DNA from 2 places in the Mesorhizobium sp. B1-1-1 genome. Region 1 is predicted to be linked to the other one. Evidence: predicted binding sites of a transcription regulator. Region 1 holds the regulator's gene; the other holds the start of a gene.
The links. Region 1 encodes LexA, which represses DNA repair genes until DNA is damaged. Its sites were predicted from a motif close to TGTTCNNNNTGTGTTCNG; they were not measured.
Positions count from the first base shown of each region.

Region 2: a site for LexA is predicted at 3,900-3,917, ahead of FJ986_RS06555 (YifB family Mg chelatase-like AAA ATPase). Genes of this name have one in related genera too.

Region 1 covers NZ_VFWW01000006.1:199,997-207,564, reverse strand. Annotated here, with positions in the region: gene FJ986_RS14110 (alpha/beta hydrolase) at 1-168, opposite strand, end outside; gene FJ986_RS14105 (AMP-binding protein) at 336-1,961, shown strand; gene kynA (tryptophan 2,3-dioxygenase) at 1,958-2,794, shown strand; gene kynU (kynureninase) at 2,858-4,105, opposite strand; gene FJ986_RS14090 (TetR/AcrR family transcriptional regulator C-terminal domain-containing protein) at 4,102-4,779, opposite strand; gene lexA (transcriptional repressor LexA) at 5,248-5,991, shown strand; gene FJ986_RS14080 (ComEC/Rec2 family competence protein) at 5,985-7,568, opposite strand, start outside.
Region 2 covers NZ_VFWW01000003.1:192,680-200,247, forward strand. Annotated here, with positions in the region: gene FJ986_RS06535 (GtrA family protein) at 1-1,258, opposite strand, end outside; gene FJ986_RS06540 (glycosyltransferase) at 1,421-2,431, shown strand; gene FJ986_RS06545 (GtrA family protein) at 2,436-2,810, shown strand; gene gshB (glutathione synthase) at 2,884-3,825, shown strand; gene FJ986_RS06555 (YifB family Mg chelatase-like AAA ATPase) at 4,011-5,543, shown strand; gene FJ986_RS06560 (malate synthase G) at 5,600-7,568, opposite strand, start outside.

The sequences.
Region 1 (7,568 bases):
CGGCCTGTCGCCATAGGCGATGTCGAGCTGAGCCCTGCCCTTTGCCGCAAGCGCATCGCGAAATGCCTGCGCCGGTTCGACCCATGCGGCCGGCCAGCGATCGCTGCCGGCGATGTTGGCGCCGTTGGCGTAGGCATTGTCCCAATCGGCAATGCGATGTTCGAGCATCGGCACCCTCCCCCGGACGGCATCGTTTCAGCCGATAGCAATGGCGATCGACAGCGGCAACGTCAATGCTCCGGGGGCAAAACATTTTAGGCTTGAAACAAATTTCGACTGGTGCGATCCTGTGCCTTGTTCAGCGATGGGCGTGAGGCAGACAGGGGCAGCCGAAAATGCTTGGGCCATCAGCGCATATCGACACGTTCACGCGCGATAACCTGCCGCCGCCGGATCAATGGCCGGACTTCCTGCTCGACGGCTTCGACTATCCCGAACGGCTCAATGCCGGCGTCGAACTGACCGACAGGCTGGTCGAGAAAGGGTTGGGCGACCACACCGCGCTGATCGGCAACGGCCGCCGCCGCACCTACAAGGAATTATCCGACTGGACGAACAGGCTGGCGCATGCGCTGGTCGAGAATTACGGCGTCAAGCCAGGCAACCGGGTGCTGATCCGCTCGGCCAACAACCCCGCAATGGTGGCCTGCTGGCTGGCCGCCACCAAGGTCGGCGCCGTCGTGGTCAACACGATGCCGATGCTGCGCGCCGGCGAACTCGCCAAGATCGTCGACAAGGCCGAAATCACCACAGCGCTGTGCGACACCAGGCTGATGGACGAGATGACCGCCTGCGCCAAGGACAGCGCGTTCCTCAAGCAGGTCATCGGCTTCGACGGCACCGCCAACCACGACGCCGAACTCGATCGCGCCGCCCTCGACAAGCCCGTGACGTTTACCGCGGTGCAGACCGGGCGTGACGACGTCGCCCTGCTCGGCTTCACCTCAGGCACGACAGGCGTGCCGAAGGCGACGATGCATTTTCACCGCGACCTCCTGATCATCGCCGACGCCTACGCCCGCGAGATCCTGCAGGTGACGCCTGACGACATCTTCGTCGGCTCGCCGCCCCTGGCCTTCACCTTTGGCCTTGGCGGGCTCGCCATCTTCCCGCTGCGTTTCGGCGCCGCGGCGACGCTGCTGGAACAGGCAACGCCGCCCAACATGGTCCACATCATCGAAACCTACAAAGCGACGATCTCCTTCACCGCGCCCACCGCCTATCGCGCAATGCTCAAGGCCATGGACGAAGGGGCCGATTTATCGTCGCTGCGCGTCGCCGTTTCGGCCGGCGAAACCTTGCCGGCGCCGGTGTTCGAGGAATGGACTGAGAAAACCGGAAAGCCGATCCTTGACGGCATCGGCGCCACGGAAATGCTGCATATTTTCATCTCCAACCGCTTCGATGACATGAAGCCTGCCTCCACCGGCAAGGCCGTTGGCGGCTATCAGGCGCGCGTCGTCGACGACGAAATGCGCGAAGTGCCGCGCGGCACCGCGGGCAGGCTCGCGGTGCGGGGACCGACCGGCTGCCGCTACATGGCCGATGCCAGGCAGAGCGACTATGTCCGCGACGGGTGGAACCTCACCGGCGACACGTTCTGGCAGGACGAGGACGGTTTTTTCCACTTCGCAGCGCGCTCCGACGACATGATCGTCAGTGCCGGCTACAACATCGCCGGCCCAGAGGTCGAAGCGGCGCTGCTGGCGCATGCCGATGTCGCCGAATGCGCGGTGGTCGGCGCCGAGGATGCCGAGCGCGGCCAGATCGTCGAGGCTCATGTGGTGCTCGTGCAAGGCGTGGCGCCAGACGCAATGACCGTCAAGCGTCTGCAGGATCACGTCAAGGCCACGATCGCGCCCTACAAATATCCGCGCTCGGTAAAATTCATCGCCGCTTTGCCCAAGACGCAGACCGGCAAGATCCAGCGCTTCCGGCTGCGCGCGGAGAAGATCAATTGAGCAAGCCCTACGACCCGTCCGCCGAGGGCGCGGAAATGTCGTTCAAGGAGCGCATGTCCTACAGCGACTATCTGCATCTGGAAAAGGTGCTCGAGGCGCAGGAGCCGCTTTCGTCAGCCCATGACGAGATGCTGTTCATCATCCAGCACCAGACATCGGAACTCTGGATGAAGCTCGCGCTGCACGAAATCGGCGCCGCAATCCGCTCCATCCGCGCCGACCGTCTCGAACCGAGCTTCAAGATGCTTTCGCGCGTCGCCCGCATCTTCGAGCAGCTCAACAATGCCTGGGACGTGCTGCGCACGATGACGCCCAGCGAATACACCGAGTTCCGCGACGCGCTTGGCCAGTCCTCGGGCTTCCAGTCGTGGCAGTACCGTGCCATCGAGTTCATGGCCGGCAACCGCAATCTCGCAATGCTCGGACCGCACAAGCACCGGCCGGACCTCAGCGAGAAACTGGAGGCGATCCTGGCGCAACCGTCGCTCTACGACGAGGCGCTGCTGCTGCTCGCCCGTAACGGCTTCGACATCGGTGCCGACGCAAGGCGTACGGACTGGCGCGAAACGCGGACCGAGAACGAAGAGGTCCTTGTCGCCTGGCAGATCATCTACCGCGACCCGCAGCGCTACTGGATGTTCTACGAACTCGCCGAGAAGCTGGTCGATTTCGAGGATTATTTCCGCCGTTGGCGCTTCAACCACGTCACCACGGTCGAGCGCATCATCGGTATGAAGCGCGGCACCGGCGGCACATCGGGCGCGTCCTACCTGAAGAAGATGCTGGAGGTGGAGTTGTTCCCGGAGCTGTGGAAGGTCCGCACCCGGCTCTGACGTAGCTTTGCCGACTGCATATCGTTATCCCGAACCCGCTGCGCTTTTCTGAGCGACAGGCTCTTAAGTCACCGCCGCCTTGACGGCGAAACGCGCCTCCTGCCACGCGTCCGTGCGCAAAATGTCTTCCAGCACCTCGACAGCCTGCCAGACATCGACATAGCCGACATAAAGCGGCGTAAAGCCGAAGCGAATCGTGGATGGCGCGCGAAAATCGCCGATCACGCCGCGCTCGATCAAGGCCCGCATCACCTGATAGCCATGCGGGTGGAGGAACGACACCTGGCTGCCGCGCTCATTGCCGTCGCGCGGGCCTTCGAGTTCGAGGCCGTAGGCGCCGCATTTTGCCTCGACGAGCTGGATGAACAGATCGGTCAATGCGATGCTCTTCCTGCGCACCTCTGCCATGTCGACGTCGTTCCAGACATCGAGGGCCCCTTTGAGCGCGCGCATCGACAGCACAGGCTGCGTGCCGCAGAGAAACCGGCGGATGCCTGTGCCGGCAGCAAAACCCTGTTCGAAGGCGAAAGGCCGCGCATGGCCCCACCAGCCGCTGAGCGGCTGGCGGACATCGCCATGGTGGCGCTCGGCCGCGTAGATGAAGGCCGGGGCACCTGGGCCTCCATTGAGATATTTGTAGGTGCAGCCGACGGCGAAATCGGCGTTCGAACGGTCGAGCTCGACCGGCAAGGCGCCGGCGGTATGGCAGAGATCCCAGACGATCAGCGCGCCGGCATCATGTGCCGTCCGCGTCAGCGCGGCCATGTCGCGCAACTGCCCGGATTTGTAGTTGACGTGGTTGACCAGGATGACCGCGACCCGCTCGTCGATCAGTTCTTCTATGGTCGGCGCATCGACACCCTCGAGCCGCAGCACCGTGCCCGGCCGCGTCGAGGCAACGCCTTCGGCCATATAGAGATCGGTCGGAAAGCTGTCCCCCTCGGCGACGATGACTGACCTGTCCGGCCGCATCCCGAGTGCCGCATGCAGCACCTTGTAGATGTTGATCGAGGTGGTATCGCAGACCACCGTCTGGCCGGCGGCGGCCCCGATCAGGCGCCCGAGTTGGTCGCCGAGTTCGACCGGCATGTCGAACCAGCCGGCGGTGTTCCAGGCGCGGATGAGATCCTGCGCCCACTCCTGCGTGGCGGCCTTCTGCAGCTCGCCGAACACGGCGGGCGAAGCGGCGCCCAGCGAATTGCCGTCGAGATAGATCACCCCCTGGGGCAAGGTGAAGCGGTCACGCATGGCACGCAGCGGATCCGCGGTGTCCATTGCCTCGATCGCTGCGAGATCGGGAATTTTGCTCATGGTCGCGATGTTCCTCGGTGAGAAGAGCGCCCTGGAAACGGGCCGGCTGTTTTGCCGCCCGGGCAAGGGCTGGCCGCATAGAGGCGCAAGAACAGGGTGAACGCCCGGTTCGATCTTTGCTCGATTTCCGCCCGAGGCAGTTCCTCGAGCACCCCAACGATCCGGCGAACCTGGAGATCGCCGATCAAAAGACTGATGTAGATGTCGGCGGCTTCGGCAGGATCGTCACAGGCGATCAGGCCGGCCCGACTTGCGGTTCGAAGCAGGTCGCCAACAAGCGGCATTATGGTATTGCGGCCGAATTGCGCGATCGATTGGCCAAGCGTGCCTGTATCGTTGACGTCGCCGGCCGCGGCGCGATTGAGCGCCACCGCCTTGTCGCCCGTCACGAGGGTCAGCAGGACTGGCCCGAGCAAGTTCAGGGTTTTGAGCGGATCGCGCGCCTGGTGAAGGGCGTCCTCCAGCAGCTTCCTTGCCTCTCCCGCATTGGCTTCGATCAAGGATCGAAACAGGGTCTGCTTGTTGCCGTACCAGTTGTAGAGGGTTTCGTTCGAGGCCGATGCCCGCTTGGCGATAGCAAGCAGGGAGGCGCTCTTGTAGCCGGTTTCCCGGAGCACCGCATAGGCGGCCTCCTCTATCCGTTCGCGTCGCGCGGCCTGCTTCGGCGTGGTCATTGGTGTTCCTCTTCGAAAACCGTACATTATTATACGGTTTCGTCAAGCGAACGGGAAGCAAGGAGCGAGCGAACGCAGCCCATCGCGACCAGTGGTGGTGCCTCGTCGTTTTCCGGCAGGAAGTTGGCATTTTGGTTTCGTTTCGTTCACGAGCCGCAGGGGTTTCTAATCCGCCCAAACGCACCCCGCACCTTGCCGGTCACCCAGCTTGCAGGCTTGTGCCAAGAGTGGAGACCGGTCGGGCCACAGGCCATTAACCAAAATAGTTTCAAAGGGCCCGGGAGCGCATTGACGACGGACCGCGCTGGCAGGATGCTGGCTGCGGGAGGGCATTTCGTTTCCGTCGCCTTAACAAATTCATTAAACTTTAAATGGTTGCGGAACACAACTGGAACAGATAGTGTTTGTTCTGGGTTTGTTTTCTGATTCTGGTTCCAGACCCTTCGTGCAATGCCTTTGGGGGCCGCCATGCTCACGCGCAAGCAACATGAACTCTTGATGTTCATCCATGAACGGCTGAAGGAAAGCGGCATTCCGCCGTCCTTCGACGAGATGAAGGAAGCGCTGGACCTCGCCTCCAAGTCGGGAATTCATCGGCTGATCACGGCGTTGGAGGAGCGCGGCTTCATTCGCCGCCTGCCCAACCGGGCGCGCGCGCTGGAGGTGCTGCGCCTGCCGGACTCGATCGCGCCGGGTCTTAACGCGGCAAAGAAGTTCTCCCCGAGCGTCATCCAGGGCAGCCTCGGACAGGGCAGCAGCCCTAGCCGGCAGATCAAGCCGGCGACGTCTTCGCGTCTGCCCGCTGTCGGCAATGACGACGATGCGGTTTCAGCGGTGTCGATCCCGGTCATGGGTCGCATCGCAGCGGGTGTGCCGATCGACGCCATCCAGCATCAGACGCATTCCATTTCAGTGCCGCCTGACATGATCATGGGCGGCGAACACTATGCGCTGGAGGTCAAGGGCGATTCGATGATCGAGGCCGGCATTTTCGACGGCGACACGGTCATCATCCGCAATGCCGACACCGCAAGTCCCGGCGAGATCATCGTGGCCCTGGTGGACGAGGAGGAAGCAACGCTTAAGCGCTTCCGCCGAAAGGGTGCTTCGATTGCGCTCGAGGCTGCCAATCCGGCCTATGAAACACGTATTTTCGGACCGGACAGGGTCAAGGTGCAGGGCAAGCTGGTCGGCCTGATCAGGCGCTACTGAGCGGGGTCGGCGGTGGGCTTTTCGGGTTTACGGTAAGGCGGCAGTCCCCTTGCCTCGCGTGAGAATTTTCGCTGTTCGTGCCAAGGCCGATATGGCCTGTCGACGGCAAAGCTGACCCGTGCCGGTGCCGTCGCCGATTGCCGGTCGAAGAAGACGGCGGCACTTCCCTTACGAGCGAGCTGCCGCTTGGTGATGACGAGAACCAGCGGATTGTGGCAGGGGTCGTAGCCCGCGGGGTCGTTGATGACGATCAGATCCGCATAGGAGCAGGCCCTCCAGGCGTCCTTGCGATCCTCCACCTGCGCGATGATCGCCCCCGAGGTATGCCGGGCCATGCACAGGCCCGTGAAGCAATAGAAAGGCGCTCCCGCCGGAAGTTGCGCGGGATCGAAGATGTCGAACTGTCGGTCTCCGCTGTCGAACAGTTCCGGCGCAACGATGGTTTCGGACTTCAGCGCGCGTTTCCAATTATCGACGGTGAATTCGTTCGGGCGCGCCCGGTTGATCGCGAGCTCGCCGCCGCCGATCGGCAACGCCACCAGGCGGGCATCCTCCGAAATCAGCACGTCCGGCGTGCGCGTGTCCGAGACGGTCAACAGGCCGGCGAGCGCGAAGGGAAGTGCCGCCAGCCGCAGCCATGTCGTGGCCATCGTCGCGATGACCAGGGCGATCGCCACCAGAAGGACGGATTGCTGCGAAATCAACCCGACCGCGTCGACCGGCGAGCGTTGCGAGATCCATCCTGATATGGCGATCATCGCGGCCAGTCCCTTGCCCATCAGATAAAGGGATGGTCCATCGAACCCGAACGGCATCAGCAGCGCGCTGGCAACCGCAAGGAACATCACGACAGAAACGATCGGCATGACGGCAAGATTGGCGAACAGGCTGAGCGGCGACACGCGCTGGAAATGCCAGATGGCGAAAAGCGCCGTGGCGCTTCCCGCGATAATCGAGGTCATCGCCAGCCCACCTGTCGCCAGCAGCAATTTTCGCGTCAGCAGGCCAGGCAAGGTCCGTTGCGGCGGCGGGGTCCGCGCTTTGTCGGCTTTGCGATCCGACCAGCCGGCATAGGCGCCGACCAGGGCCGCGGTGGCGGCGAACGACATCTGGAAGCTCGGCCCTACCACCTCGTGCGGCGACACCACGATGACGGCGATCGCCGAAATAGCCAGATTGCGCATGGTGAGTGCCGCCCGATCGAACAGAACGGCGATCAGCATCACCGCCAGCATGATGAAGCTGCGTTCGGCGGCGACAACGACGCCCGAAATGACGAGGTAGGCGGCGATCGAGAAAAGTGCCGCCGCGGCCGCGTATTTCTTGACCGGCCGGCGGGAGGAAAAATTCGGGAACAGCGCGAAGCCGCCACGCAGCAGACCCATGACCGTGCCGGCGACCAGCGCCATGTGCAGCCCGGAAATTGAGATGATGTGGTAGATGCCGGTGCGTCGCATCGCTTCATTGATCTCGTCGGGAATCCCGGCGCGCACACCCACGATCAGCGCCGCGGCGATCTCGCCCTCGGCACCGCCGATGCTGCCCCTGATATGGTCGGCAATGCTTTCGCGAGCACT
Region 2 (7,568 bases), on a different contig from region 1:
GCCGCCATTTGGCGATCCAGGCGCAAAGCGGGATCACCGCGAAGGCGATGGAGAAGGTCGAGCCGCGGACCTCCCAGGCGCTGACCAGGAAAGCCACCACCAGCAGCGCGCCGACGAGACTGTCCTGCCGCCGCCAGCCGCCCTTGCCGAGACGCAGCGCCATCAGGACGATCGCCACCAGCGGCGTCGCGAAGCGCGCCACCGCTCTGGCCGGGTCAGCCGCGACGAGCTGGAATATCGACTGCGCTTCGTCGATATGACCGAGCCACATCTGCTGGAGGCGCGGGTCGAGGCCGGCATACGGGGCAGCCAGGCATTGCGGGAACAGAAACATCACGACAAGGACAAGCACGAACGCCAGCAGGCCGAGCGAGACCAGGCGACGGCCGTACGTCGCATTGGCGGCGCCCCATGAGGCAATGACCGCAAGGCCGGCGCCGGCAAGCGCGGCAACCACGAACTGCACGGTCGAGAAGGTGTCGCACTGGGTCTGTCCCCATGCCGACGCCGGTATGGTGGTGATGAAAACAAGGGCCGAGACGGCGGTGACGCCCAAGCCAAAATCCCTGGCGATCAGCCTTTCGCCGCCACCGCTGACGAGGAACAGCAGGGCGACGATGGCGCCCAGGGTTCCAGCATAGGGGGCGCTTTCCATGCCGATCGCCAATGCCAGGGTGGCGCACGCGCCGGCAAACAGGGCGGCGGGCCGGTGGCGAGGGGCTTCAAGCAGCAAAGCCAGGCCGGCCAGGGTCAGCATCAGCTGGACATTGTGGTGATCGAGTGCGCCGGGCGAGAAGATTCCGAGATAATACAGGGCCGCTCCGCCGACCACCGCGGCGGGCAAGACCGCGTGCTCGCCAGCGAAAGCGCGCGCGGCGCGCATGATGGAGAACAGCGCGAGCCAGAATTGCAGGAGCGGCCAGAGCACCTGCACGACCTGCTCGCCCAAAGCGGCACTGCCCGTCTGGGCCGACACGGCAAGCATGCCGAGCGCCAGCGGGGCGTCGAGCAGCCGCGACCAGTGCATGACGAAGCCACCCTCCAGCCCCATCCTGTACTGGTGCAGGTCGAACCAGCCCTGGCCGGCCAGGAGGTCGCGAACCTCCACCAGTTGCAGCAGGCTGTCATTGTCGCCGGCCGGGTTGGCCAGTTGCGGGAATCCGGCATAGAGATCGAGCGCCAGCAGCAGCAAGGCGGCAAGCAACGCAAACGCTATGTCGGACTTCCAGGTGGAAGCGCCGTTGCTGGCTGTGCTCATCCCATCGCCCCTGGCAGGAATGCCGGGCTTTTTCGGCCAATCGACACTCGTAAAGTCGGCCTTAAACCTAGCCTTAACGGCTTCAATAAATAGTAAAACCGCCTGAACGCGCCTGACTTTCGGCGCGAACCGCGCGTGGCGGCGAGGCACCCGGAGAGGAAAATGCCGCAAGAGCTTCGCTACGAACCCGCCATCGCCGTGCTCCTGCCTTGCTACAACGAGGAATTGACGATCGCCGAGGTGGTGCGGCGCTTCCGCGAGACGCTGCCTTTGGCGACGGTCTATGTCTACGACAACAATTCGCGCGACCTGACCGCGCTCAGGGCCCGCGCCGCCGGCGCCATCGTGGTGCGCGAACCGCGCCAGGGCAAGGGCAATGTGGTGCGGCGCATGTTCGCCGACATCGACGCCGACATTTACCTGATGGCCGACGGCGACGGCACCTATGCGCCGGAAGACGCGCCGCAATTGATCAACACGCTTCTGACCGAGCGCTCCGACATGGCGGTGGGCACCCGGCGCGGCGTCACCGACGATGCCGGCAGGACTGGCCATGCCTTCGGCAACCGCGTCTTCAACAGCCTCTATAAAGGGCTGTTCGGCAGCGATTTCACCGACATCTTCTCGGGCTACCGCGTCTTCACCCGGCGCTTCGTCAAGAGCTTCCCGGCCGTCTCCGGCGGCTTCGAGATCGAGACCGAAATGTCGGTGCATGCCTCGCAGCTCAAATTGCCCGTCAGCGAGATCGCGCTCGATTACGGCAAGCGGCCGGACGGCTCGTCGTCGAAGCTTTCGACGTTTCGCGACGGCGCCAGGATCCTTTGGATGTTCGCCATGCTGATGAAGGAAACGCAACCGCTGCGTTTCTTCGGCGCCTTCGCCCTGGTCTTCCTGGCGTCGAGCCTGTTCCTGATGGCGCCGGTGCTGGTCGAATTCGCCGAGACCGGGCTGGTGCCGCGCATGCCGACATGGGTGCTGTCGGTCGGCCTGCTCTTGCTCTCGATGCTGGCTGGTGTGACTGGGGTGATCCTCGATTCGGTGTCGCGCGGCCGCGCCGAACAGAAGCGCATCTTCTACCTGTCGATGCCTTCGGGCCGCATAGAGCGGCGCGAGCGCGCCAGCGAGCCGACTGCCGCGAAGGCCGGCCCAGGCAAGACGCCTCGCGCCGCATGAAGCGGTGAGCCGTCTTATCCGCTTCCTCTTTGCCGGCGGCATCGGCTTCGTCGCCGACGCGGCCGCCCTCTGGCTGCTGCTTGCCGTCACGCCGCTCGGCCCTTTCAGCGCCCGCATGCTGTCCATCGGCTTTGCACTCTGCGTCACCTGGCAGATAAACCGGCATCTGACCTTCTCGCCGTCGAGCCGCGGCTTGGTGCGGGAAGGTGCCCGCTATGGCAGCATCGGCATAGCCACCAGCATCGCCAACTATCTGGTCTACTGCGCCATCCTTGTCGTCCTGCCGACAACCCCGCCATTGGCCGCCCTTGCTTTCGCTTCGCTGGCCGCCATGGCGCTGTCCTTTCTCGGCTATTCCAGGCTGGTCTTCGACCGCTAGCGGCGTGGCCCGATTGGCAGAAGGCGCCGGGACCCTTATATCGCTCTCTCATCGACCGTGCTGGGGACCTGCCATGAAGCTGAAAATCGCCGTCCAGATGGACCACATCTCCACCGTGTCGATCGCCGGAGACACTTCTTTCGCGCTGTCGCTGGAGGCGCAGCGGCGCGGCCATCAGCTCTACCACTACACGCCCGACCGGCTGTCGCTGCGCGACGGCAAGGTGTTCGCCCGCATCGAGGAGATGCAGGTACGCGACGAGAAGGGCAGCCACTATTCGCTGGGGGAGAAGGTGCGAACCGACCTGTCGGAGATGGACGTGATCCTGCTGAGACAGGATCCGCCCTTCGACATGAACTACATCACCACCACGCACATACTGGAGCGCATCCACCCCAGGACGCTGGTGGTCAACGACCCGGCCTGGGTGCGCAACAGCCCGGAAAAGATCTTCGTCACCGAGTTTTCCGACCTGATGCCGGAAACGCTGATCACCAAGGATCCCCAGGAGGTCGCCGCCTTCCGCAAGGAATTCGGCGACATCATCGTCAAGCCGCTCTACGGCAATGGCGGAGCGGGCATCTTCCACCTGCTGGAGGCCGACCGCAACCTCGCCTCGCTGCTCGAAATGTTCGGCCAGTTGTTCCGTGAGCCCTACATCGTGCAGCGCTACCTCAAGGACGTGCGCAAGGGCGACAAGCGCATCATCCTGATTGACGGCGAGCCGGTCGGGGCGATCAACCGGGTGCCGGCCGAGCACGATTCCCGCTCCAACATGCATGTCGGCGGCCGCGCCGAGAAGACCGAGCTGACCGAGCGCGAACGCGAGATCTGCGCCCGCATCGGGCCGGCACTGAGGGAACGCGGCTTCATCCTCGTCGGCATCGACGTCATCGGCGACTACATGACCGAGATCAACGTGACCTCGCCGACCGGCGTACGTGAAGTCAAACGCTTCGGCGGCGCCGACATCGCCAGCCTGTTCTGGGACGCGGTGGAGGCCAAGCGGAAGTAACCGTTTTCATTTCGTATTAACCATGTTCCGTTTTTGCAACCGGAGACAATCGCGCTGCAACTTCAGCGATTGCATGTTCCTGTAATGTTCTTGATTTGGCCGAGGAATTGTGATTGTCTCCGGGCCAGGCCCTTCGCGGCCTGATTGCAAAAGGCTTGGGGCAAGCCCAGATCCGGGGGCAAAACATGGTGGCGCGGGTTCGCACGGTTGCTTTCCAGGGCATCGAGGCCGTTCCGGTCGACGTGCAGGTTATGATAGCGCCCGGCAAGGTCAACATGCACATCGTCGGCCTGGCCGACAAGGCGGTGGCCGAAAGCCGCGAACGGGTGCAGGCGGCACTCCATGCTTCCGGCCTGTCGATGCCGTCCAAGAAGGTCACTGTCAACCTAGCGCCCGCCGACCTGCCCAAGGAGGGCAGCCACTACGATTTGCCGATCGCGCTCGGCCTGATGGCGGCGCTTGGCGCCATTCCGGGCGACATGCTGGCCGGCTATGTCGTGCTTGGCGAACTATCGCTCGACGGCACTATCGCCGCCGTCGCCGGCGCCTTGCCGGCCGCGATTGGGGCCAATTCTGAAGGCAAGGGCCTGATCTGCCCCTTCGCCTGCGGCCCGGAAGCCGCCTGGGCCGGCAAGGACTTTGACATACTCGCGCCGCGCAGCCTGATTGCCATCGCCAATCATTTCCGCGGCACGCAGGTGCTGTCCCGGCCGGAGGCCGGCATCCATGCCGCGGCGCGCGACCTGCCCGATCTTGCCGATATCAAGGGCCAGGAAACCGCCAAACGAGCGCTGGAGGTGGCGGCGGCCGGTGGGCACAACCTGCTGATGGTCGGCCCGCCCGGATCGGGAAAATCGATGCTGGCGCAGCGGCTGCCGTCGATCCTACCGCCGCTGGCGCCGAAGGAACTGCTCGAAGTGTCGATGATCGCCTCCGTCGCCGGCGAGCTCGGCGAAGGCAAGCTGACCGACCGGCGGCCGTTCCGCGCGCCGCACCATTCGGCCTCGATGGCGGCGATGGTCGGCGGCGGCATCCGGGCGCGGCCGGGCGAAGTGTCGCTTGCGCACCACGGCGTGCTGTTCCTCGACGAATTTCCCGAATTCACGCCGCAGACGCTCGATGCGCTCCGCCAGCCGCTCGAGACCGGTGACTGCATGATCGCGCGCGCCAACCACCGCGTCACCTATCCGGCGCGCATCCAGCTTGTGGCGGCGATGAACCCGTGCCGCTGCGGCATGGCCGGCGAGCCCGGCTATCGCTGCCTGCGCGGCGAACGCTGCCGCACCGACTACCAGGCGCGCATCTCGGGACCGCTGCTCGACCGCATCGACCTCAGGATCGAGGTGCCGGCGGTCTCGGCCAGCGACCTGATCCGGCCCGACCGGGCGGAGAAGAGCGCCGACGTGGCGCTGCGCGTTGCGCGTGCCCGCGCCCTCCAGCGCGAGCGCTTCGAACGGCTCGGCGTCACCAGCGCCGCCACGAATGCGCATTGCGCGCCGGCGGTCATCGAGGAGATGGCCATGCCCGACGCATCGGGCCTGTCGCTGCTCAAGGAGGCCAGCGAAAAGCTCGGCTTCTCGGCGCGGGCCTATCACCGCGTGCTGAAGGTGGCGAGAACACTGGCCGATCTCGACGCCAGCGAGACCGTCGGCCGCATTCATCTCGCCGAAGCGATCTCCTACCGGATGAGTTCGGAGCGGGTGGCACAGGCGGCGTAGTTCGCGCTGCTTCGAGAGGAGGGAAACGGAACGCCTGCCGGCTTCAACTCTCCGGTTCAGGCCGCTCCCTTCGCCTTCAGTTCCAGCCTCCGCGCGTGCAGCACCGGCTCGGTATAGCCGTTGGGCTGGATGCGGCCCTTGAAGACGAGGTCGCAGGCGGCCTGGAAGGCGACGGAGCCGTTGAAATCGGCGGCCATCGGCTGATAGAGCGGGTCGCCTTGGTTCTGCTGGTCGACGATATCAGCCATGCGCCTCATCGTTTCCATCACCTGGTCGGCCGTGCAGACGCCATGGTGCAGCCAGTTGGCGATGTGCTGCGAGGAGATGCGCAGCGTGGCGCGGTCCTCCATCAGGCCGACATCGTTGATATCTGGCACTTTCGAGCAGCCGACGCCCTGGTCGATCCAGCGCACGACATAGCCCAGAATGCCTTGCGCGTTGTTGTCGAGCTCCGCCTGGATGTCGGCCGGAGACCAGTTGGGCCGCACCGCGACCGGCACCGACAGGATGTCGTCGAGCTTGGCCTTCGGCCGGCTCTTCAGCGCCGCCTGGACGGCGTGGACATCGACCTTGTGATAATGGGTGGCGTGCAGCGTCGCCGCGGTCGGCGAAGGCACCCAGGCGGTGTTGGCGCCGGCCTTGGGGTGGGCGATCTTCTCGGTGAGCATCGCCGCCATCAAATCGGGCATCGCCCACATGCCCTTGCCGATCTGGGCATGGCCGGCAAGCCCGCATTCTAGCCCGGTGTCGACATTCCAGGCCTCGTAGGCGGAAATCCAGGCGGCCTGCTTCATGTCGCCCTTGCGGATCATCGGGCCGGCTTCCATCGAGGTGTGGATCTCGTCGCCGGTGCGGTCGAGGAAGCCTGTGTTGATGAACACGACGCGCTCCCTGGCGGCGCGGATCGCCTCCTTGAGGTTGACGGTGGTGCGCCGCTCCTCGTCCATGATGCCCATCTTGATGGTATTTTTGGTCATGCCGAGCAAAGCCTCGACGCGGTCGAATATCTCGACGGCGAAAGCAACTTCCTCGGGTCCATGCATCTTGGGTTTCACGACATACATCGAGCCCGCGCGGGAGTTGGCGCGGCGGCCATTCGGCCCGACATCGTGCAGCGCAATCAGCGCGGTCAGCGCGGTGTCCATGATGCCTTCCGGCACCTCGTTGCCGTCGCGGTCCGCTATCGCCGGATTGGTCATGAGATGGCCGACATTCCTGACCAGCATCAGCGAGCGGCCAGGCAGCGTCACCGTGCCACCATTGGGCGAGGTGTAGGACCGATCGGGGTTGAGCTTGCGGACAAAGGTCCGGCCGCCCTTGGTGATCTCTTCGGCCAGGTCGCCCTTCATCAGGCCAAGCCAGTTGCGGTAGACGACAACCTTGTCCTGCGCATCCACCGCCGCGACCGAATCCTCGCAGTCCTGGATGGTGGTCAGCGCCGATTCCAGGATGATGTCGGCGATGCCGGCCGGATCGGTGCGGCCGATCTGGTTGTCGCGGTCGATCAGGATCTCGATATGCAGGCCGTTGCTGACCAGCAGCACGGCTTGCGGGTTGGCGGCATCGCCGCGATAGGCGACGAACTGCCTGACGTCGGCAAGCGTGGTCGAGCCGGCGCCGGCACTGAGCCGCAGCGCGCCATTGGCCAGCGAAAGGCCGTTGACGCCGGCCCATTTGCCCGATGTGAGCGGCACCGACTGGTCGAGAAAGTCCTTGGCCCAGGCGACGACTTTCGCACCACGCGCGGGGTTGAAGCCGTTGCCCTTCCCGGCGCCGTCTGTCTCGGGAATCGCGTCGGTGCCGTAAAGCGCATCATAGAGCGAGCCCCAGCGCGCATTGGCGGCGTTGAGCGCATAGCGCGCATTCATCACCGGCACCACAAGCTGCGGCCCGGCGACGACGGCGATCTCGGGATCGACCTTTTCGGTCGTCACCGAGAAGGACGGGCCTTCGGGGACGAGATAGCCGATCTCCTTCAGGAAGGTTTTGTAGGCTTCCATGTCGACCGGCGCGCCATTGGCGCGA